Regions from separate parts of the Lysinibacillus sp. FSL K6-0075 genome, predicted to be linked through region 2. Evidence: riboswitches for the same ligand, from Rfam matches in the RefSeq annotation. Region 2 holds a riboswitch; the other holds the start of a gene.

Region 1 (12,653 bases), 340 kb from region 2:
CGGTGTACCATCTGGTCTCGCAATATCACAAATAAAGCGAGCTACTTTCCCTTTTTCAGCAGTCCAAGGAAAAATTACGAAGGTATCGATATCGGGCTTTAAATACATATCTGATTCTTCAATACGTACAAAGCCCTCGATTGAAGAGCCATCAAACATGACTTTATTATCTAACGCTTTCTCTAATTGACTGACAGGCACTTCCACATTTTTAATTGTTCCTAATATATCTGTAAATTGTAGGCGAATAAATTTCACATTTTCTTCCTTCACTCGGCGTACAATATCTTCTTTTGTATAATGTTTCATTCTTCACCACTCCAATGTAATTTTAGTTAACACGTTTTTTATTACTGTTCTTAAAATACATTAAAAATGGAGAATACGCAATATGTATGTAAGGTTTTATAACATGCATATTATCGAATATATTAATCCCTTTTTTAGATTAATTTTTTTATCACATTTCCTTCTAAAATAGCGTTCTTTCATCTTAAATAAAGGACAAAATTACTACTTTCTACAAAAGGTCTTTAGTCTTACAAAAATCCTTTGTCTGTCTAATGATTGGACAGTTTATTTGCATGATTAGGAGCGAAGCGTTTTCTACATCTTCATGCAGCAAATGCATATAACACAAGAACATTGCTAAAAACATAACCTTAGAACACTCTTCATGAGCTTGGATGTCAAAAACCCTATTGATTAAGTTTTACTTTATATCACAAAAGCCTTGTATAATGCCATATTTATTGGTAAATTTATAGCAAATTAGAATTTTAATTTATTCATATTATAAGTAAATACGGAGTATATATTATGGTTAGAAATCATTATGTTGGCTTCCAGGAAATATTTAGTTATAGATACATAAGGCGGTGAATTGAGTAGGCATGTCAGTATTAATTATTGGCAGCGTAAGTAATGATGTGCTGCGTCTGCAAAAATATTTTCATCGTATCGGCATCCCAAATATTCATTGCTTTTCAACAACGGAAGCAGCAATGAATTATTTAGTAGATTCATCTTTGAAAGATGAGCTAGAATTAATCGTACTCGACACTAAAATGACACTCAGAAATTGCGAGGAAATTTGTCAGCACATTCATGTACTTAAAAATTGGATAGAAATCCCTATCCTTCTATCTACTACCTACGAAAAAACCATAACAATTGATAGGGTATTTGAAGCTGGTATTTTCGACTTTATTTTAAAACCTTTTGATTTCACTCAATTTAAGACTCGTATTCAAGTAGCCTTAAAATATCAGAGGGAAGCCACGCTTCGAAAGCAGCAGGAAAGTATGATTCAAAAAGATTTGTTTGTTGCAAAAAAATTCCAAAAGAATGCACTATCTCCCCCATTAAATCTTGAGCATATACAGGTTGATGGTCTTTATGTAACATCCAATACACTAGGAGGTGACATGTACTGCTGGTTTAAAATTAATGAACATTTAACCGCCATTCTTCTGTATGATGCAATGGGGCATGGTATCGCTGCATCACTCGTTACTATGTCTATTAGATCCTTATTAAAAGGAATGATTACGAAGTTAATTGATCCAGTAGCAGTAATTCAAGAACTTAACCGCCAAATATACGAGCTATTTTCTGATGATATGGACCGTTTTTTAATGACGGCAATCTACATACTTCTAGATACAAAAAACGGAACTTTGCACTATGTGAATGCGGCTCATCCTTCTGGTTTTTTATTTGGAAAATATGGAGAAACAGTCTTCCTCCCAGCGAATACGCCTATCCTCGGACTATTCCCTACTATTCAAATAAATAAAAAAACAATACCTTTATCAGGCTGGCACCGCATTATTCTTTATACGGATGGATTATTAACATTAAACGAGCAAAATTCAATTGATATGGACTTTTTCTACAGTTATGCTTCACAGGATAATAGCTATGCACTACAAAAGTTTTCTCAAAAATACAATTTATTTGATAATGATTACAGTGATGACATCACAGTCGTTTCAATAACAATTACATTAAAGGGTAGGTGATTGAAGATGGAATTCACACTCAATGTAAATCCTGATACACAAGCTATAGCCTTTATTGATCAAGTAATGGAGAATTATACAGAGTTATATAATCTACCTTATAAACGAGAATTACGATTTGTTGTACATGAATTAGTCATCAATGCCGTAGAGGCTATGGGGAAAATTGACACACCCTCTCAAAAGGAGATCCAAATACTTGTAACGCAATCATACGAAGAAATAAAAATAACAGTCACTGATGAAGCAAAAGGTATTGCCGAAAATGACTGGGACAAAGTTCTTCAATTCGATTTAGACGAACTTGATTATTCTGATCGTGGACGCGGTTTATTTTTTGTCAAAAATATGGTCGACCATATTTGGTTTGAAAATATTTCAGAAACAAAATTTTTAGTTGGTATTTCAAAAAAGATTCATATATAAAGTAAACGTAAAATTGGGGGCGTGTTTTAATGAAGTTATCTATACGAAAAAAAATGAATCTGCTTATATTTGGTTGTATTATCTTACTTACTTCCCTTTTAGCAGGAGTCAATTTTTTTGTTGCCAAGAACAATCTATTAGAAAGTGCTGATACAAAGCTTCTATCAGATATACAGGTAAGCTATGAATATTTAGACGCTAAATATCCTGGAGAATGGTCCATTAAAAACAACCAACTCTATAAGGGCGATATCAATATGGTAGAAAATTTTGAGGCAGCTGATAAAGTTGGAGAACTCACAAACGGGAATGCTGTATCCATCTTTCAAAACGATACTCGTATAAGTACCAATATAGTGGATAACGGTCAACGCGCTTTAAATACAAAGGTTTCTGACGAGGTTGCTACTGTTGTGCTAGGAGAAAAAAAGCGCTTTATCGGTTCTGCCAATGTCTTAGGAAGTTTACATCAAGCAGCCTATGATCCTATAGTAAATAGCCAAGGGGAGGTTATCGGCGTATGGGCAACCGCTGTCCCTACCGCTCCTTATATAAGCATTGCCACAAAATCAGCACTGGAGAATGTAGCCATTTCCTTAGTGATTGCCATTGTGATGATTGGAGGAATTAGTTGGTTCTTACAAAAACAAATTGTTAATCCGATTAATATTCTAAGTACAAATGCCAAGGAGCTAGCAGAGCTAAACTTAAATGTTAAACTGTTAAACCCGAAAGGCAAAGATGAAATCGCTGAACTAGCACGCGCATTTAGTAGTATGAAAAATCATTTAACAGAGACGATAACGATTGTGGCTGGCAGCGCACATCAAATCGCAAAGTCGTCACACACTTTAGCAGAATCATCCCATCAAACAAGTGAAGCATCTAACCAAATCGCATTGACAATGAATGAAATTGCTGTTGGTACTACGACTCAATCCGACCAGGCTGAACGAATCGTTTCCATGATGCAAAAAACGATTGAGGAAGTATCAAAGAGCTTACAAAAGGCCGAAATCACTTTAAATAGCGCTATTGAATCAACTCATATCGCACGTAAAGGAGAAGAAGCCATCAATGAAGCGATAATGCATTTAGGTGATGTAACGAAAACTGTGTCTTATGCAACTGATTCTATCCAGAAGTTAGGCAAGCGCTCTGAAGAAATTGGTGGTATTATTACCGTTATCACAGGCATTGCTGAGCAAACGAATCTGTTGGCACTCAATGCAGCCATCGAAGCAGCACGAGCAGGTGATCAAGGAAAAGGCTTTGCTGTCGTTGCATCAGAGGTTCGTCAGCTAGCAGAACAGTCAAGTTTAGCAGCAGGTCAAATTACAAATCTCATTAATGATATCCAGGCCGAAACTTCTGTGACGGTAAGGACGATGGAAAGCAATCTATTGGCGGTCGAGGAGCAAGTAACAATCATTAATAAAGGTGGAAGTGCCTTAAAAGAAATCGTGGAGAAAGTTGTCGAAACAGAAGAAGGTGTCGAACAAATGAAGGTTGCATTTACACATGTTAACGACAACTCCTTAGGTGTGCAACAAGCTATCCAAGATATTTCACGTATTATCGAAGACGCTGCAGCAGCTACAGAGGAGATTGCCGCGACTTCTGAAGAGCAATATGCGACAGTTGCAGAAATTACACAAAGTTCAGATGAGCTATCATCAATTGCTGATAATTTACAAAATGAAGTTAATAAATTTAAGTTTGAATAAATCCCCAAACAAGTAAAGAAAAATGGAGGCGCTATAGGATGAATCAGAAGAACATTGCAATGAATATTGACACAAAGGCTGATTATATTGTGATTGCGTTTACTGGCGATTTAGAATACGGGATAATCGAAGATATAAAGTCAGAGCTGCAAACACTTAGCTTGGACACAAAACACGGATACATTATCGATATGCAAAGGGTTACAAATATTGATAGCACTGGATTCGGTATGATCGTCAATTTCGCTAAGAAGGTGTCTGTAAAAGATAAAAAAATTGCCATTATTGTCGTCGATGATTTCATTCGCAACTTATTCGCTATTTCACAGGTTGATAAAGTATTCCCTATTGCCAAAAGCGAAGAACAAGCAAAGAAAATTATTAAAGAAGATTGGCTAGGAGAGCTATCACTTAACGAGTATTAATCCTTGTCATACTAAAAAAAGGTGTATTCCTGTTAGATGGAATACACCTTTTCTTTAATATTGCAGTAGCATATTAACAAACACGACAAGAATGATAATCGGTACGACAACTAACATTAACATACGATATGATGAATAATAGCCTTGTCCCATTTGACTACCCATTAACAATTCTCTTTTCACAAATTCTTTATCCACTACATGGGCAATAAAGATAGCAATGAATAAATTTCCTAATGGAAGCATGATGTTTGACACTAGAAAATCGGTTGCATCAAAAATACTTTTCTCAAAAATCGTTACATCCGATAGAACACTAGAAGAAAGTGCTGCTGGAATAGCTGCAATAAATACGACTATACCAAGTAAAAGTGTCCACATTGGACGGGATTTCTGACTATGTTCCATAAATGCCGCGACAATAATTTCATATAAACTAAATGATGACGTTAATGTGGCAAATAAAAATAGTAATAAAAACATCGCTAAAAATACTTCACCGAATGGCATTTGACTGAAAGCTGTTGGTAGCACCATAAATAGCAAGCCTGGACCCGCTGCTGGCTCTAAATCAAAAGCGAACACAACAGGGAAAATCGCTAATCCTGCTAAAAATGAGACTAGCACAGTTAACAGCACAACAGAACCTGCTGAATTTGGCAGACTTACATCCTTTTTTAGATAGGAACTATATGTAACAAGACAAGAGAATCCCACTGCTAACCCAAAGAACGATTGCCCCAGCGCTTCTAATAATGCCTTTCCAGTAATATTTGAGAAATCAGGCCATAAGAAGAATTTTACGCCCTCCATTGCCCCATCCAATGTAACAGCACGCACAACAAGGACAATGAACATTATAAAGAGTAGCGGCATCATCCATTTATTGGCCTTTTCGATCCCATTTTGTACACCTAACGAAATCACAAGTACATTGGCTAATGTAAACAATACTAAACCAACTAGCGTAATCCAAGGCGTACCTATAATTTTTCCAAATAGTTCAGCAGGATCTACTGCTGGATCGATTACAGCGCCAGCAACACCGAGCCCGCTATAAATAAAGATCCAACCTCCAACTACACTATAAAAAGTTAATAATAAAAAACAACCTAGTACACCCATTCGACCAATCCAAGCCCAGCTTGGCTTTGTCGGAGCAATTTTTTTATATGCCGTTACAGCCTCCGATTGTGTACCACGCCCCAAAACATACTCGGACAATAGCATTGGTAACCCTATTAACAAGGTAAATAACACAAAGATTAGGAAAAACGCTCCCCCACCACTTTGTCCCGTTACATAGGGTAGTTTCCAAATTGCCCCTAGTCCAATTGCAGCACCCGCTGATGCTAGAATAAATCCTAATTTACTAGACCACTGTCCCTTTTGTTCACTCATCTCTTCAAACTCCTCAAACATTCTAAACTCTTCCCTATTTTACATGAAAATATAGCTTTCGACTAGGTCATAATGATAAAGTACTAGATAGCTTGCTTACTCCATTACTTTTTTCTATGTTTATCCGTTAGTTTTGCCTTTCTTTCCGTTCCTTTTAGTAATTTATCCGTTACACCTTAAACCCTATCCATCATTCCTTCAACAAAAAACCTCGGGTATATTCACCCGAGGTTAGCGTATATTATTTTGATATATAGATAGAACGCTGACGGTCGATCCATTTGCGCATTGTTGTAAATAAAAACGCCATAATAGCCGTTAATAAAATACCTTTCACAATGTTAAATGGTAAAATCCCAGCGACAATCATTTTATAAAGTGAGTCACCTACAACAGGTTCCATTCCTAAGAAGTATGTGTACATTGGTAAAAATACTACATAGTTTAAAATACTCATGCCTACTGCCATAACGACTGTACCTGTTGCTAAACCTCCAACAAGACCAGCAATTGTTTTAAAGCGATTAAAAATAAAGCTTACTGGTAAAATAAATAAAATGCCTGTTGTAAAGTTAGCAATATGACCTACTGGCACACCTGTTGGCGTTCCTGAGAAAATCCAATCCAATACATTTTTAAATAACTCTACTAAAATACCAGCTACAGGCCCCATTGTGATGGCTGCTATTAATGCAGGCATATCACTAAAGTCCACTTCCAAAAATGCTGGGAACGGCGGAATCGGGAAATTAAAAAGCATTAATAAAAACGAAATACTGCTCAGCATACCAATCGTAATAAACGATTGAAGTTTAACATTCTTCTTCATAGAAAACTCTCTCCTCTTTGCTGATTCAATCTCGCAAGAAGAAAGGTGACGATCTTTCAATTGTTAGCATGAAAAAACCCTTATGCATGAAAAAGCACAAGGGAGAAAGGCATGACGAATAAGCGTCAATATAAACTATTTTTTGAGCACTGTTTAAAAAGCTCTACAAAAAAGCGCTCGGCTATAGTTCACTTCATAACAATGAATGACGATCGTACCTCCATCTTCTCCCATCCAGACTTTAACTGTCGGCCTTGGAATCACACCAAGTCAGCCATGCAAATAAATTTGCACAGGTCGCGGGCTGAAGAGTGTAGCATAAACCATTCGAGTTAATGAAAAACATTAACGGTTTACCACTCTATTACCGCCGGTCGGGATTTTCACCCTGCCCCGAAGATGAATCATATTATTTTATACTACAACCTTACTATAATTAATTATCAAGAAAAAGTAAATAGTTCTGCTTAAAAAAATCCGATTAGATTTGTATGTATTATAAAAATGGAGCATTCCATGCTACAGGAATGCTCCATTTTTGACTAAGGCATATATTGTTTATTTGGCCCCACAGGCTTTGGCAAATACGTTTTCAAATCGAATCCTTCCCAGCTTTCTTGGACCACATTATCTAAGCGTAATTGTTGGCCAAAGCCAGCAGCAGTTAACATCATGGCCTCAATCAATTGCGTGGCGCGGATTGGCTCCATCGATGCTAAATCTAAGGGGATATCAAATGTAACGACGACACCTTCCGCTTCCTCTTTCACGGTATAAGTCACGTTTTCAGGAACAACTGTTACATAAACATCATCATTTTTGTTTTTCATGAGTGTAAGTGCCTCTGTAACATTTGCAAATGTTTGACGGAAATCTGGTGACAGATATTCCGCACCATTACCATCTTGGTATAAATAATAATTAAAATGTTTGGCGTTTGTTAATGACATAGCTTGGCTTGGCTCGCCCTCTTGAGAAAACTCATAAGGTGTGCCATCTTCATTTTGAATCTCCACTTCCGTATATTCAGAATCTGAGAATGTATCTTCCAAAGTTCCTTTATACTCATTGACGGTAGCTGAAGCAACATCATAGTCATTGTCCTTTGGTAAAACGTGGACAAGCTTGTCTTCCTTCTCCTTCAGTTCACCTTTAAAAGGATGATAATCTGTAAACCCTTTGGCTTCTTCATCAATTTGAGGAGCGTATTTCTCATACATCTGTAGAGTAGAAGGTTTTTCTGTTCCAAAATCAGTTGCTACACGCTCATTTGGTATCACATATGTCATTGGCACACTTTCCGCATCACGTCCTGCTAAACCAATACGGAAAACGACAGCATCTTTCACATCTTCCTCATAGACAGATGACCGTAAAGATAACATGCGCTCATGCTCCGATACAATACTGGATTGAAGCGCTTCATCCTGCGTAGCAGCGTCTTTAGCAGAACGATCTTCCTGTAAAGTAGCGTAATTAGCCGTTTCTGGAGTACTAGCTAGATCTTTTTGGCTAGCATCATTATTCATGAACATGGAGCCAACGAGTACCGTTAGCGCGAAAACTGCTGCTACACTCGTAAAAATCGGCATTCTTCGGAACTTAAATCGTGATGGTCGTTCATCTTGGATCAAAGGTTTACTTTCTTGTTGTGCTTCTTCATTCTCTATAGGTTGTTGTATCGCTTCTTGAAGGTGACTATTATCCTGCAAGCGAGCATCTGCCATTAACCGATTTAATATTTCTTCTTTTGAACGGTGGTCAGAAAGCTTAGGGGCATTGTTCAATACATATTCAAGCTGTTCATCATCAAATGGCTTATGCGTCATTGCCGTTTCGCCTCCTGTTCTCTAATCGGCTGTAGCTGTTGCCTTAAAAATTTAATGGCTCGATGCTGGGTCGTTTTTACCTTAGCTTCTGTCCAATCTAGTATTTGCGCTGTTTCTGCGATCGATAAGTCCTGAAAATAGCGCATTATAATGACCATTTTTTGGTCGCCTGTACAGTTTTCAAGTGCTGATTCTACCTGCATAAATTCATCACTGGCCTGTAGCATATCTTCCGGTGATGGTGTGGTTGAATGGAGCTGTTCCGTTTCCCAGTCAAAGAAATCATGTGAATGCTTTTGGCGTACAGCTTGCTTTCTAAAATGATCAATCGCTACATTTTTGGCAATAGCAAATAGCCATGTTTTCTCACTACTATTCCCTGCAAATTGATCATATGAGCGCAACACTCGTACATAAACTTCATGTGCTAAATCTTCGGCAAGTGTACGGTTTTTTACTAAATATATTAAAAACTGAAACACGTCTTGGTGATATGCATCGTATAGTCGATGGAACACGGAGTCATTCAAAGCACTCCACCCCCGTTCTATAATATTTGTCGTCTTACATTCATAGAAGTTACAGCCAATTAATAGCAATACATGTTATTAATCGAACGGTAAATAAAACGTGAAGGTCGTACCCTCTTTCAGCACACTGTCTACCATAATATTACCTGAGTGTGCCTTCACAATATTTCTAGCAATGGCTAAGCCGAGACCAGTTCCGCCTTTGGAACGGGTACGTGCCTTATCGGCTTTGTAAAAGCGTTCAAAGACATATGGTAAGTCATCCTGAGGAATGCCATGCCCTGTATCTTGAACAGATATTTTAGCAAATGTCGGCTCCTGCTCGATTTTTACAGTCACAGACCCTTCATCTGTATGTCTAAGTGCATTATCGACTAAATTTGTAAGCACTTGTTCAATCCGATCCTCATCAATATTAATCATGGCCTCGTCATTAAATTCACTGTCAAATTGCAGACGAACGTGCTTTTCCTTTGCTACCTGAGCAAATTTTTGTGTAATACGCTCGAATGTCGAATTGATCGGTAATTCATCTTTATAAAGCGTCATATGCCCTGATTCCATGCGTGCCAAATCTAATAGATCTGTCACAAGGCGACCCATTCGCTTCGATTCATCATAAATGATTTTGGTAATCTCATTACGCTCTTCCTGATCCTGAATAAAATCATCGTCCATTAATGCTTCAGAGTAACCTTGTAGCATAGCAATCGGTGTCCTTAGTTCGTGAGAGACATTGGCTATAAAATCGGATCTTAGTTTTTCTAAGCGATGTTGTTCAGTCATATCACGAATAACAGCCACAGCCCCACGTATCATTTCACCACTATAGAGAGGACTAATCGTAAATGTGTAGTAGTTGCCGTCCATTTCAATTTCCTCTTCTAGTTTATCCTCAAACATCAGCACATGATCAAGCATATGATACAGCTCTGGAGGGATAGGCTTTGCACTTTGCGAGCCTTTATTCACAAACCACTTTTGCATTAAACGTTCTGCTGGTGGGTTACTTAATAATATTGTACGATCACGGTTAAAGGTAATCACTGCATCTGTCATAGAAGTCAAAATATTCGAAAGCTGTTCGTTTTCTTGATTAATAACCTCTAAATTATGCTTTAATTGACGGCCCATTTGATTGAAGGCAACGGCAAGTTGACCAATTTCGTCATTTTGCGTTGTAGGCATTTTCGCTTCAAAATTCCCTTTCGCGATTTCAAAAGCCAACTCACGCATTTTTCTTAATGGCGAAGTAATACGTGAAGAAAGGAAAAATGCGAAGAATGTCGTCAGCACAAATGCTATGAAGGCAGCTAAAAAGACAATTTTCGTTGTTTCCTTAGACGTTTTATGTAGCGCATCTGGGCTTTGATAGATGAAGACAGCTCCATGTACTGTATTTTCAACATTTAGGGGGAAACCAAGTACGACATACGATTCCATCTTTTCTTGATCAGTAGAAGAAGGCATCATCATTTCTTTAATAATGGGTTCATCTGATTGAAACACTTCATGAAAAGATTTATTGGCTAAAATAGTATCTTGTATTTCTTTTTTGTTGACACCCTCCTGCATTGCAAAGGATACTTCAACATGGCTTATCGCAATCAATGCATTGGTCCCTGTAGGTAAAATATCTTTTAATAATTCCGAAGTAGATTCTGCTGTTTCATTGTCATCTACTATACTTGCCACTGTTGCAGCTGTCTGACGCAATGAAATTTCTGCTTGCTGCATATGATAATTTTGAAGAAATTCAAGCATTAATACCGTGAAAACAAATAATACAAATGAAACGAGAAGCAATATGGTTACCCATAGCTTCCCGACAACACTATTCCATATTCTATTCATTGACAACCTCAAATTTGTATCCAACGCCCCAAACTGTCACAATCATTTTAGCAGCGTTTTCAGAAACTCGGTTGAGCTTTTCACGTAACCGTTTTACGTGTGTATCCACTGTACGTAAATCACCAAAGAAGTCATAATGCCATACTTCTTTTAGTAGTTGTTCACGGTCAAATACTTTGTCTGGCGATTTCGCTAAGAAATACAGTAATTCATACTCTTTTGGTGTTAAATTGACCTCAATCCCCTCTGCTGTTACACGGTGTGCATCGTGATCAATCATTAAATGCTGGAACACCACCAAATCTTTTGAAGAGGATGCATTCGTCGTTGGTGAGAAAGCTTGTGAACGGCGTAAAATAGCCTTCACACGTAAAACAACCTCACGAGGACTAAATGGTTTTACAATATAGTCATCTGCGCCAAGCTCAAAGCCTTGTACACGATTCGCTTCTTCGCCTTTTGCAGTTAATAAAATAATCGGTGTTGCTGCGCGTTCTCGAATTTCCGCACACACTTCTAGCCCATCTTTTTCAGGCATCATAATATCAAGTAAAATACAGTGATACTCTTTTTCTAAAGATTTCTCGATCGCTTGTTCACCATTTTCTGCCTCGTCAACAAGGTATCCTTCTCGCTCTAGATACATTTTTAATAAGCGGCGAATACGATCCTCGTCGTCTACTACTAATACTGAAATATTTTCTGACACTTTCACGATCCCTCTCTTCCAATCTTTCTCTACCTTCTATTGTACATGCTGTGACACATATTGAAAAGAAAAGAAAGCCTCTTCGCTACAGCGAAAAGGCTTGTTGTTTCACAGGTTACGCGTAGGAGTGTAAACCTGCAAGGATTAAGTTAACAGCAATTAGGTTGAATAAAATAATCCCGAAACCAATTAATGCTAACCAAGCAGATTTTCGACCTTCCCAGCCTTTTGATAAACGTAAATGCAGGAATGCTGCATAGAATAACCATGTAATAAGAGCCCATACTTCTTTTGGATCCCAACCCCAGAATCGACTCCAAGCAATTTGTGCCCAAATCATCGCAAAGATTAAAGCACCTAGGGAGAATACAGGGAAACCAATCAACACTGAACGATAACCAATTTCATCAAGTAATTGTAAATTGACACGTTTAACTAGTGGTTGGAAAATGGCACTAATTCGACGGCGAGCGATTAAACGAATTAATAAATACAAAATAGATCCTATCATTAATGACCAAACAACAGTTGTTAATTTTTTAGCATTAATTAATGCTGGCATTTCTACTAATGGTGACATGCCATGTTCTTCAACCACTTCATATTCATTCATACCGAAAATCGGAGGTAAATTGTAAATAATTTTACGAGTAGTTCCTTCTTTATCCACATAATTATAGCTAGACTCATAATCCATAGCACTAAATGTAGATGTTACCGCAACAAACCCAATAACTACTACAAGACAGTACATCACGGCCTCTAACCAAAAACGTTGTTTAGAACGCTTCGTTAAATCTACTACTTTTAATAAGTAAATAAGTCCTGCCACAGCACTAATAGCTAAAATAGATTGCCCTAATGCTGCTGTAATAACGTGAATCGTTAACCAATAACTT
Region 2 (12,653 bases):
TTCGTTTGGACAGAGGCTAATACCATCCCAACGCCAAGCATCATGATGATATGTGTTACGACTAATGCCCAAGTAGCTGTTTCGGTACCAGATAGAGCATAAAGTCCATAGCCGACCACAACAAGTATCGTGCCGGGAGTAATGACTGCACGAGGTCCATATTTATCGAAGAACTTGCCGATTGTAGGTGCTAATAGACAGTTTAATAGACTACCAGGAAGCAATATTAAACCTGTCACAAAGGCCGATACGAAAAGGGCCATTTGCATATACATAGGGAGCACCACTAGCATAGACAGCATATTGAAGAAGGTAATCATATTCATGAGAAGACCTAACACGAACATGGGATTCTGAAATGCTGTCAAATTTAACATTGGCTGTTCCATTTTCAATTGTCGCAATACGAATAAAAATAAGGCGATAATACCGAGCAAAATGACGCTAAGAACGGTAATGCTTGTCCAGCCTAAATCTCCGCCAGCACTGACACCATAGACTATGCCACCAAAGCCAATGGTAGATAAGATGATAGACCAGACATCAATAGCAAGCTGCTTTGTTTCATTCACATTGGGAATAAAGATAAAACCAAAAACGATGGAGAATAACAGGAAGGGGATGGTAACCCAGAATATCCAGTGCCAGGATAGCGTATCTAAAATCATCCCTGCCAATGTAGGGCCGAAAGCGGGTCCTGCCAAAATGACGAGACCCATAACGCCCATAGCACCACCACGTTTATTGACTGGGAAAATCGTGAAAATCACATTTTGTGTTAATGGTAATATAATCGCTAGGCCAGCTGCTTGAATAATACGTGCTAAAAGTAAGGCAGCAAAGACTGGTGCGACAGCGGCAAGCATGGTACCGATTATCGAAAAGAGTAAAGACGCCATAAACATTTGGCGAGTAGTAAACTTTTGCATTAAAATGCCTGTCACAGGTACTAAAATGCCTAATGTGAGAAAATAGCCTGTTGCCAGCCATTGGATGGTTGTAGCGTCCACATCGAAGAGCTGGCTTAGCTCTCCTAGTGCAATATTTAATGCGGTCTCACTAAACAGTCCTACAAAGCCGGCTACTAAGAGAGCCACCATGATCGGACCTGTTTTTATTTCCTTATTCACTGTAAAAACTCCTTCAAAAAATGTTTGACTATCATAGAAGAATAAAATACAGAACATTCTGAAATTTATAGATGGAATTCTAGTCTTATTTCATTCTTCTGCATGATAAAGTTATCGTGATGTGGATTATCAGCGATCGTGTTTCCTATTAGCTAGTACACCTCCGCGATACTAACTCTTCTGTTTTTTACTATAGCAAAAAAAAATTCTCAAATGTAAGCATTAATTTTAGCCTCTACTATACGATTTCACAATTTGGACAAACTTTTTTGACATAACATTCATTTTTTGAGAGGTACGAGGAGAAATGTCTAGCACCTATCACATATAAGTGCTAGGTGCTACATGTTGTTGCAAAAAGATGAAGTCAACGGCAGAAAAAGCAACTTTGCAAGGTGAGAGGTTGATTTCCGTTCCGCCAGCGTCCTTTCCAGGGGGCGTCCGATGAGCCGCTTCACTCACTTCCGTTCGCTCCAGGGTCTCATCTGTGACGCTAAATCCCCTAGGAGTGACGCTGGCTCCACTCCAATCAACCATTCTGCAAAGTGTCTTTACTTTTTTCATACTAGCATAGCGATCAAATAGTCCATTATTTGTATTCTTAGAGGGGATAGGATTTTTATTTTCAATGTGGAAAAGTGATGCGTGACATAAAGAGTAGTAAACACCTTCACTTTATTTGAAAATATTTGCTAAAAAGATTACGTTTTCTGGGTTGAAGTGGAAGGCTACTTGACTCCCGTGGGATAGCGAGACAGGCAAAACTCTAAACGGAGCGATAGCGGAGGAAGCGGCTCGGCGCTCGCCCACAGGAAAGCAAATAGCCTGCAACGGAAACCATTTTCACCTTTCACAAAAATTCTATTGATGGTTTTGTTTTTCAACACTATGTAGCACCTATCACATATAAGTGCTAGGTGCTAGTATCTTTTTACAACAGTTTTTCTGTTTTTTCTCGTGTTCGAATTAAATAATAGGCATTGATGGAGGAGGCAATCGGAATAATCAGTGCAATGCCGATGCCTGCACAAAGAATGGTTGTCATTTCAGCACTAAAAACTTTGGAGTTAACAATCTCGCCAATCGAATAGGAGAGATCCTTGAACCAGATTAACAAGCTTAAATAGCCACCAAAGAAAGCAAAAAATAATGTATTGGTATCGGTTCCTAAAATATCTCTCCCGATACTTAGCCCAGATGTAAATAGTTTCTTTCTACTAATCGTGGGATTGCGATAAAAAATCTCATGCATGGAAGTGGCGATAGAAATAGCCACATCCATAATGGCACCTATCGTACTCATAATAATGACTGATGCACCAATCTGCACAAAATTAACGCCAATGTAGAGGGAAAAGATACTAATTTCTTCAGTCGATTCTTCACCAAACCCTTGGATCATCGATTTTTCTGTAATAAAGGTAATAAATAGCAGTAACACAACAATCGTCACCATCGTCGCGATAAAGGCTGTAATGGTTTTACTGTTTGTTTTATTGATATAGAAAAGGCTAATACAACTAATGACCGTACAGGCTATAAACGTCAAGATGATAGGACTATTTTTAGGGTTTGTCATTAAAAAGATGGTGATAAAGAGTACACCAAAGTTTAGAAATAAAGAAAGAAATGAGCGGACACCCTGCTTACCACCTACTATCACCATTAACGCAAATAAAATAACTGCTAATAAGACGATAACATTCATTCTTGAACCCTCTTTCGATTAATGAAAAATATAGCAGTATACTGACTAATAGGAATCGTGAGGACAACACCAATCCCCCCTGCTAAGGCACGGGCTAATTCTAAAGAAAGATTCAAGGACAATGTGAGCCCTAATGTGGAAGAATTTTTCAAATAGAGAATAATCATAGGTATGGAGCCGCAAAGGTAGGCAAAGAATAAAATACTTGTAATCGTACCCATGATATCTTTGCCAATTTCATGCCCAGAAGTTTTAAGTGCCTTCACAGAAATAGAAGGGTCTTGTTCATATAAAGCAAAAATGGAGGAAGCCATCGTAATAGAGACGTCCATGACAGCCCCAAGCGAGCCAATAAATAAACCGGCCATAAAGACTGTGCGATAGGGCCGTGTTAAAAATTGCATTTCTTCATAACGAAGACCATTTTCACCTGTCAACCACATCACAATTGAGCTAATGATAAGCGCTATAATGGTTCCTAAAAGTGTGGACACAATGGCTACATACGTTTTTGTATTCAATCCACTAATGAGTAGGAGCGAAATAATGGTAAATAGCAGGGCACAAATACCACTAACGAATAACAGACTTACGCCTCCATGTGTAACATAAAGATCTAATGCAAATGATAAGATTAAGGCATTGACAACCAAACTAATGATAGAAAACAAGCCCTGTCTTTTGCCTATAATGAGTAAGGCGAAAATAAAAATCCACGCAATCATGATCATGGTTTGATCACGTTTTAAATCGAGGATGGTACCTGTTAACCCTGATTGTGTTGCGTGATCATCTATGGTGACAAAGATTTCATTACCTACATGGTATTTTTGATCAAAAGCACCAGAAGAAGAATAGTCATTCATCAAATAAATGGATTGCCCCTTATACTGTCCATTTTTGATCATGGCCGTAATTTCCTGTGTAAACAATTCATCCTCATTCTCATACATATCTGTCATCGGTTCTGATTCTGTGACGTTCACCTGTATTACTTCCGCTATCGGTCGATCATAAAATTGTTCATTATGATGGACGAAAACAATTGAAATTCCACAACAGAGTGCTAATAAGGCATAGAAAACACCTTGCTTAAACGGTATATTTTTTAAAAATGTCAAGGAAATGACCTCCAAACTGCTAGACTGAATAGTCACCTGTAAAGGAACGTTTTTTTGATTGAGAAGTTTCACAAACAGGTTAAATGTCATCATTTTAATAATTTCTTTTACATTTATCAAGTCACGTCAGAGCTGCTTAAAATTTATATGACGAAAAAATTTAAAAAGAAGGATGGATAATATAATAAAATAGTGTTATCGTAAGACTAGCTAAATAAAAGTATCCTTCAGGGTAGGGTGAAATTCCCGATCGGCGGTGATGAAGCAATTCAAAGTCCGTGAGCGCAAGCTGATTTGGTGCAAATCCAAAACCGACAGTGACAGTCTGGATGGGAGAAGGGTAAAAATGCGAGCTTTTTAAATTGATTCTAATTTAGAAGGTTTATTTGACTATGCATTTATTACACCACTTCCCAATCATCTTTTGGGAAGTTTTTTTATTTAGCTACAATCGAATAGAAGATGTTCTTCGGGGTAGGGTGAAATTCCCAATCGGCGGTGATGAAGCAATTCAAAGTCCGTGAGCGCAAGCTGATTTGGTGCAAATCCAAAACCGACAGTGATAGTCTGGATGGGAGAAGAACAAATGAGATGACAGTCTATGAAAAAAATCGTTTTCAAGTAGGCTTATTTGTTGATGTCTTATACTCCCAAAACCCCTTTGATGAAAGGGGTTTTTATTTTTTATTGGTAACTAGTGAAGGGAGAAGGATAAAATACAAAAACAGGTGGATAGACTTTCAAAAATGACGGATAAAACTTCAAAAGTGAAGGATAGAAGAGCTAATAAGAAGAGTAGGTGATGGAATGTTTACAGGGCTTGTAGAGGATATTGGTGTCGTAAAAGCTGTGCAAAGCGATCGGGACAGTATGAAAATTACGGTTCAATCAGCCATGATAGCGGAGGATGTCAAGCTTGGCGACAGTATAGCAGTCAATGGTGTTTGTTTAACGGTGACACATTTTACTGAACAGCAGCTTACAATGGATGTTATGCCTGAAACAGTCAAAGCAACAAATTTACAGCAGCTGGCACTAGGTGATTCAGTTAATTTGGAGCGTGCCATGCCTGCTAATGGACGATTTGGCGGTCATTTTGTTGCTGGTCATGTCGATGGCGTCGGTAAAATTTTGCGCATACGTCCAGTAGCAAATGCCGTTTATATGGATATAGAAATGTCAGAGGAACTAACAAGCTTTTGTATTCCGAAGGGTTCCATAACAATTGATGGCACAAGCTTAACCCTTTTTCATGTTGAAACGAATCGTGTCACGATTTCGCTCATTCCTCATACTTACAAAGAAACCGTTTTAGGTATGAAGAGGGTTGGAGCAATCGTTAATATCGAAACAGATTTAGTCGGTAAATATATTTTACAGCAACTAAAAAAAGGGCAAGTAACGCCAACAATTACGAGAGATTATTTAGCACAACATGGTTTTTAAAATAACAGAATGAGGAGATGATAATCGTGCTACATACAATTGAAGAAGCCATTGAGGATTTAAAGCAAGGCAATATGATTGTGGTGGTCGATGATGAGGATCGGGAAAATGAAGGAGATCTGCTGGCACTCGCTGAATTCATCACACCAGCAACAATCAACTTTATGGCAACCTATGGTAGAGGTTTAATCTGTACACCGATTTCGCAACAAATCGCACAAAAGCTAGATTTACATCCGATGGTTCAGCGCAATACGGATAACCATCAAACCGCATTTACGGTGAGTATTGACCATGAAGAAACAACGACAGGGATTAGCGCCTTTGAGCGTGCATTGACAATACAGAAAATGATAGAAAAGCAAGCTAAGCCGACTGATTTTCGTCGACCAGGTCATATTTTTCCGCTGATTGCGAAGGAGCATGGTGTGTTAGAACGGAGAGGGCATACAGAAGCGACAGTTGATTTGGCGAAGCTTTGTCATAGTATACCAGCAGGTGTTATTTGTGAAATTATGGGGGATGATGGGCAAATGCTTCGTTTTGAGGAACTGACAAAGTTCGCGGCACATCATGGCTTAAAAATGATATCAATAGAAGCATTGGTTGTTTATCGTAATCAGTTATCCACAAATGAAAATAAAATTTCTATTTAAAAAGGAGCAAGAACAATGGGTCAAACATTTGAAGCACAATTAATTGGAACGGATTTAAAAATTGCAGTAGTTGTAGGTCGTTTTAATGAGTTCATTACAAGCAAATTATTGGATGGAGCAATGGATGGTTTAACACGCCATGGGGTTAATCCCGCATCTATTGATGTCGCATGGGTTCCAGGGGCTTTTGAAGTTCCTTTTATTGCGAAACAACTGGCAGAAACAAAGAAATATGATGCCATTATTGGTTTAGGTACCGTTATTCGTGGCTCTACAACTCATTATGACTATGTTTGTAATGAATCAGCAAAAGGCATTGCCAATGTATCGCTAACAACGAATGTACCTGTTATTTTCGGTATTGTCACGACTGAAAATATTGAACAGGCGATTGAAAGAGCAGGCACGAAATCTGGTAATAAAGGCTATGATGCTGCAATGTCTGCAATCGAGATGGCGAATCTAAAGAAAATGATTGGCTGAGGATAATTGGAATAACTCGTCATAACATTTGTTTCTTTGAATATTTTGAACAACCGTGGGAAAAATATGCTTAAGTGTATTTATTGAAGGTGATTGTTTTCATAAATGTACTAATCTTGAGCTGGCTCAGTAGGAGATGAGAAGTATTTCATCAATGGAACAAATGATCAATTTGAAAATGTTGAAATCACTATTTCAACGCTCTGCTGATGTGATTTTCCAACAATATAATTTTCAGCAATATACAGTACATTTGATAACTTGTGATGCAATGGTCAATGAGCAAATACTTCAAACTGTGGTTGTTCAACGTGTTCAATCTTTGTTAAGCAAAGTCTCTGAGGACATGTTAGAGGAAGAAATCGAACAGCATTTACACATACCCTATTTACAAAAGATTTTATCGAAAGAGGATGCAGTGACAAGAGTCTATAAAGGCCATGTCTTATTGTATTTTGAAGAAAATCAATTACTTTATTCTAGCGATATTTCAAAAAGACCAAATCGAGAGCCTGGGGAAACAACACTCGAACTAGTGGTCAAAGGGCCTAGAGATGACTTTATTGAAGATGTTTTTATTAATATTGCTTTATTAAGAAAACGATTACCCACTAATTCTTTTAGTGTTGAGACATTAGAAATTGGCAAGCGCTCTAAAACAACAGTAGCCATCCTTTATATGGAAGACATTGTGAATTTAAATATGCTGGAACAAATTCGACTTCAATTACAAAAAATCGATACGGATATTGTTATCAATGGTGATTTGTTAATGGAAACAATCGAAAAGACAGCAACCATCCTTCCAAGACATGATTATACAGGAAGACCTGATTTTGCTTTGCAGTCATTAATTAGAGGAAGAATACTAATAATGATTGATGGCGTATCCTATGCTTTAATTACGCCTACAAATATTATGCTGCTCTTTAAATCGGCAGAGGATAATGAATATCCAATCATTGTCAGTTCACTGGAGCGATTACTTCGAATTGTAGGGATATTAATTAGTATGCTATTACCAGGTTGGTGGCTTGCGTTGACGACTTATCATCAAGAGCAGCTTCCTTTTATTCTTCTTGCAACGGTTGTTGAGTCGAGAACAGGGCTACCTTTTCCAACGATTCTTGAAATATTAATGATGCTATTTATGTTTGAAATGTTTCGGGAAGCCAACTTGCGTCTTCCAAGTGCAATCAGTGGCTCAATCAGTGTTGTGGGAGGATTAATTATTGGTGATGCTGCCATTAAAGCAGGTGTCACAAGCCCTTCGATGATTGTTGTGATTGCCATTTCAAGTATTGCTGCTTTTACACTGGTCAATCAATCCTTTGTAACGGCTATGAGTATTTTTCGATTAATCATTATTATTGCTTCTGCGTTTTTTGGTTTATTTGGTTTCTTTATTTCAGTCTTTTTCATACTGCTATATACGGCTAATATGCAAGTCTTGGGAGTGCCCTATATAAACTTTAGTGCAGACTTCGAAAAGGGCAGTCTTCGAAAATCATTATTGCGCCCCTCTCCAAAGGGCTATACGAAACGACCTTCGTTTTTAAAGCCACAGGATCAAACACGTACTTCGGATAAGAAGAAGCAAATGTAGGAGAAGATCAGGTATTGTCGGTACCTGATCTTTTTTGTGACCTTTGCTTTAGTGGCCTTTTCCATTTTCCATTTAAATAGGAAATGAGACATAAAACGCTATTACTTACCTTTTTAGTTTACTTTCTTGTCAAGGATTATTAAACTATTGGTTACGGTGTGTAATTTTAGGAATGAATAAAATAAAAATTGATTTTGTGTTTTAATTTATGTAGGATAGACAAGCAATGTTTGCTTTACAAACAAAAAATAGAGTTAATTATAATATAATAATATTCTAGAATATTTATAGATGAGGAAGTACCGTTTTTTATGAAAAATAGAAAAATAAAACTAATATTAATTCTATCAACGATTTTATTATGTTTGTTTACAAGTTTAAACATCTTTACATCCTATGTAAAAATAAAAAAGACCGTTGAAGAGTCGATTGCCAATCAAAGTTTAGAGGCAGCCCATTCTATTGCTGCATCCATTGATACGGATGCATATCAGCAATTTTTGAATAATCCACAGGAAAATGATTATTATTGGAAAGTAAGAAATTATTTAAATGATGCAAGAATAAAATTAGGGGCACTGTTTGTTTATACCTTAAAGGTGGACAATCCTGAAGTATCAATAGCCATGATTACGGGGATGCCAAAAGAAATGAAAGAGGGCTTTGGAATTGGGGTGATTTGTACTGTTCCTGCAAAGCAAGTTAAAAAAGCCTATAACGGTGAAACCTATGTCACAGAGGTAATTCATGATTCTGTACATGGGTCTTATTTGTCGGTTGGTGCACCCATCAAAGATGACAATGGGAAAATTATCGGGTATTTAGGCATTGACATCAGTGCAGATACGCTAAATGGTATTAAGGGTAAAGTCATTGAAGACAACTTATTTAATTTTATTTTTAATGGTGTGCTTATTTTAATTGTCATCGGTTCTTTTTTATTTTTACAAAGATGGTATCAAAAAGAGGTAGCGAAGGAAGTTGGAGCTACAGAGGACACGTACCTAGCAGAAATCAAAACATTGATTACCTCGGTGTCGTCCCTTCGTCATGATTTTACGAATCATATTCAAGTGTTACATGGTTTATTACAATTAGAAAAAACAGATCAGGCTAAACAATATTTATCCTCACTATCCAAAGAAGTGCAAGCGATTAAATCATTAAAATTAAATATTGATCATCCAGGTTTATCCATATTATTGCAAACGAAGAAATTAACGGCTCAAAATCATAATATCGATATGGATTTTACTATTTCTCAAGATGACTTTAATAAGATTAAAACGACAGATTTAATCAAGATTCTATCTAATTTAATTGATAACGCGATTGATGCTGCTGTTGAATTACCTGAGGAACAACGTAAAATTAAAATTTGCTGTTCAGCAGATGAGGCACAGTATGAATTTAAAATTACTAATACAGGGCCAAATATTGCGAATTCTGATCAAATATTTAAGCAAGGATTTTCAACGAAAAAACATGAGAATGGTAGATTAAGAGGCCAAGGCTTATTTATTGTGAAAGAAATTGTTGCTAAATATAATGGTCATATTTCAATTGATTCATCAAAACATTTAGAAACGACTGCCATTGTCCATCTTCCAATAAAATAATAGAAAAAGCTTTCTACAAGAAATGGTAGGGAGCTTTTTTCTATGTATAGGACATACATTACAAAGTAGAAAGTGATATGATGAAGGAGATGAAGAAAATGGAAAAGGCTCTCCTGGCGTTATTGAGAAAGGGTGGGCTCACTTTATATGCAAGGCATGGGACTGCAACTGTCGGTGTCGATCAAGCCTATGGCACATTGCACAGTTGTCGAAATCAACGGAATTTGTCCGATCATGGTCGTAGAGAGGCTATGTATTATGGTCAAATGCTACGCTATTGGCAAATTCCCATCCTTTCCACCATTACTACTAGCCCTTTCTGTCGGACGATTGAAACAGCTCGCCTGGCATTTCCAACTGACAATGTGCAAATTGACCCCTTTTTGTTTGAAATCTTTATGTTAGGTGGCAATCTTGCTAGTGTTGAGCAAACTCGCATATTAACGACTTTTACATCAATGTTGGAAATCATACCACCACAGGGCATGAATAGAGTAATCATTGGTCATAGCTTTCCAAGAGATGTGGGGCTTGGTGTCATTTCGAATATGGGGACGGTTGTCATAAAACCGAGGGGTCTAGGACAAGGTTATGAGATTGTCAGAAAACTAACCTTAGAAAATTTAGCAACATTAGATTCCATTTGAAAAGAGGGGAAATATGAAGATTAAAACAGTTGCACAATGTACATTAGAGGAAATATTGAAAGCATGGAACAAAGGCTTTGAAGGCTATTTTGTTGAAATCAATATGACAGCAGAAATGTTTTTACAGCGACTAGTGGGCGAGGGGCTATCTCCTGAGCATTCCATCGTCGTTTTCGACCAAAATGAACCGATTGCCATTGTTATGAATGGCTTTCGTACCATCGATGGCAAAAAAATTGCTTGGAATGGGGGGACAGGTATTTCCCCAGCGTATCGTGGTAAGGGAGTCTCGCGCCTATTAATGGAGGAAACCTTAGCCATCTATAAACAGGAAAACGTAGAAATGGGTACGCTGGAAGCGATTAAGGAAAACCAGATAGCCATTGCTTTATATGAAAAATATGGCTATGTAATTGCTCATCACTTACTATTTTTAAGTGGCGAGTATGCAGCAAAAGCAGAATCTACAGCCACTCTTCATATAGCAACCATTCGTCCTGAACAGCTAGCACATCTATCTTTTTATCAGGAAGATGTTCCTTGGCAGTGTAGCTGGCAGAGTGTGAAGCAGGGAGAAGCCAAGGTGTTTTATAACGATAACAAGGAAGCACTGGGCTATATGCTATACAAAACCGTGTGGAATAAACATGGTGAGGTGGAGCGTATTCTACTTTACCAATTGGTAATACTTGAAGAAAGTAATGTAGATTTACTTCCACAGTTTTTAGCAAGTATTACAACAGATAAAGTCCATTTGACGACAGTGAACTTCTTAGCAAGCAACCCAGCAACGAACTATTTATTAAAGCATGGACTTAAGATGACGACAGAGCAGGTACAGATGTTAAAGCGATTTTAAGTGGGTTGTCCTTTACGTTGCTGTAACGGTTTTATTATCAGGTATTAGCTTTGACGCTGTCCAGCTACTTAAAATTATTGTTTATGACTGTAGGTGGATTGACGATATACTTATTAAATAAAAAATTGATTTATCCAAATAAAATGAGCGAGCTTCCGATTAAAGAGAGGCTCGCTTTTCTACTATTAATCAACGGTTACAGCTAGTTCTTTAACAATGAATGATGGTGAACCATGACCGCTTGGTAAAAAATAAAGATCGGAGCTAATGGCTTCTATATCTTTAAGTAAGCTAAAGAAATTACCCGCAATGGTCATTTGCTTCACGGGTGAGGCAATTTTGCCATCTTGAATATGGAATCCTTGTGCAGCAACAGAGAAGTCACCTGAAATACTATTTGTACCAGAATGAAGCCCTGATAAATTGGTTACGAGTATTCCTTCTGATAAAGAGGCGATTAATGTGTCCTGTGTATCTTGGCTAGGTGCAATATAAATGTTTTGAGGAGCAATGGACAGCGCCTCTTTATAGGATTCTCTTTTTGCATGGCCTGTTGTTTCACAGCCATCTTTAGTAGCTGTTTTCCGATTATGCAAAAGGGTTTGTAATGTCCCATCAGCAATAATGGCTTGATGTTTTGTCGCAACGCCTTCACCATCAAAGTTCCCACCAGATAGCGCATCTGGATGATAAGGAGCAGTGAGAAGTGTGACCCCTTCAGAGGCGACTCGCTGCCCCACCTTTCCTTTTAACAATGACTGATTCTTTTGTGCATTTTCGGCAGAAAAAATAGGCATAAAGGTACTAAGTAGTGCAGCTGCCGCATCATGACGAAGAAGGATAGGGTATTTGCTAGAAGGGATGGACTGTTCACCTAAGTTGGCAAGTGCCTCCTCAGCAACTTTCTTGGCAATAGCATTTACATCAAGTGCATGGAAATCTCTCGTTGTTTTTAAATATTCACCTGATTTTAACTCGTCTCCTTCTTTGACCACAGTTGAAAGATAGAGGATTAAGCCATTTTCCTTATGTGATAAAGATAAGTTTTTACTATTCGCTAAAGTCCGCTCCGTTGAATAGTATTGGAGTATACAATAATCGAGCGTAACAATGCGAGGATCATATGCTCGTATCTTCTGTTCTATGGCACGTAGGATATCGATTTTTTCAGGAATACTAACTGCTGCTAACGATTCATTGTAAAAAGAGTGCTCAGCATATTCCGGGCTGCCTTCAAAAATGGAGAGGTCTTCATATTCATCTAGTACATCTGCGTTGGCTTTTACATGGTCAATTAAAAAAGAGATGGAATCATCATCTACTTTTTCCGTATAAGCATAGCCCATCTTGCCTTTATAGAGACCTCGAAGACTAAGAC

Evidence for each region. Region 2 has a riboswitch for FMN ahead of ribE (riboflavin synthase). Riboswitches for the same ligand answer to the same signal wherever they lie in the genome.
Region 1: another riboswitch for FMN. It lies ahead of MHB65_RS06410 (ECF transporter S component); the one in region 2 lies ahead of ribE (riboflavin synthase).

What each region holds. Positions count from the first base shown of each region.
Region 1 is NZ_CP151947.1:1,356,260-1,368,912, reverse strand. It holds gene glnA (type I glutamate--ammonia ligase) at 1-309, opposite strand, end outside; gene MHB65_RS06435 (SpoIIE family protein phosphatase) at 894-2,024, shown strand; gene MHB65_RS06430 (ATP-binding protein) at 2,031-2,450, shown strand; gene MHB65_RS06425 (methyl-accepting chemotaxis protein) at 2,480-4,177, shown strand; gene MHB65_RS06420 (STAS domain-containing protein) at 4,216-4,602, shown strand; gene MHB65_RS06415 (sodium-dependent transporter) at 4,657-6,003, opposite strand; gene MHB65_RS06410 (ECF transporter S component) at 6,245-6,832, opposite strand; FMN riboswitch at 7,051-7,237, opposite strand; gene MHB65_RS06405 (RNA polymerase subunit sigma) at 7,375-8,661, opposite strand; gene sigX (RNA polymerase sigma factor SigX) at 8,658-9,212, opposite strand; gene MHB65_RS06395 (ATP-binding protein) at 9,270-11,045, opposite strand; gene MHB65_RS06390 (response regulator transcription factor) at 11,038-11,754, opposite strand; gene ccsB (c-type cytochrome biogenesis protein CcsB) at 11,870-12,653, opposite strand, start outside.
Region 2 is NZ_CP151947.1:1,694,918-1,707,570, forward strand. It holds gene MHB65_RS08140 (DHA2 family efflux MFS transporter permease subunit) at 1-1,130, opposite strand, end outside; gene MHB65_RS08145 (YibE/F family protein) at 2,062-2,838, opposite strand; gene MHB65_RS08150 (YibE/F family protein) at 2,835-3,959, opposite strand; FMN riboswitch at 4,179-4,304, shown strand; FMN riboswitch at 4,421-4,546, shown strand; gene ribE (riboflavin synthase) at 4,767-5,405, shown strand; gene ribB (3,4-dihydroxy-2-butanone-4-phosphate synthase) at 5,432-6,061, shown strand; gene ribE (6,7-dimethyl-8-ribityllumazine synthase) at 6,077-6,544, shown strand; gene MHB65_RS08170 (spore germination protein) at 6,699-8,150, shown strand; gene MHB65_RS08175 (ATP-binding protein) at 8,462-9,769, shown strand; gene MHB65_RS08180 (histidine phosphatase family protein) at 9,868-10,416, shown strand; gene MHB65_RS08185 (GNAT family N-acetyltransferase) at 10,430-11,275, shown strand; gene MHB65_RS08190 (TldD/PmbA family protein) at 11,461-12,653, opposite strand, start outside.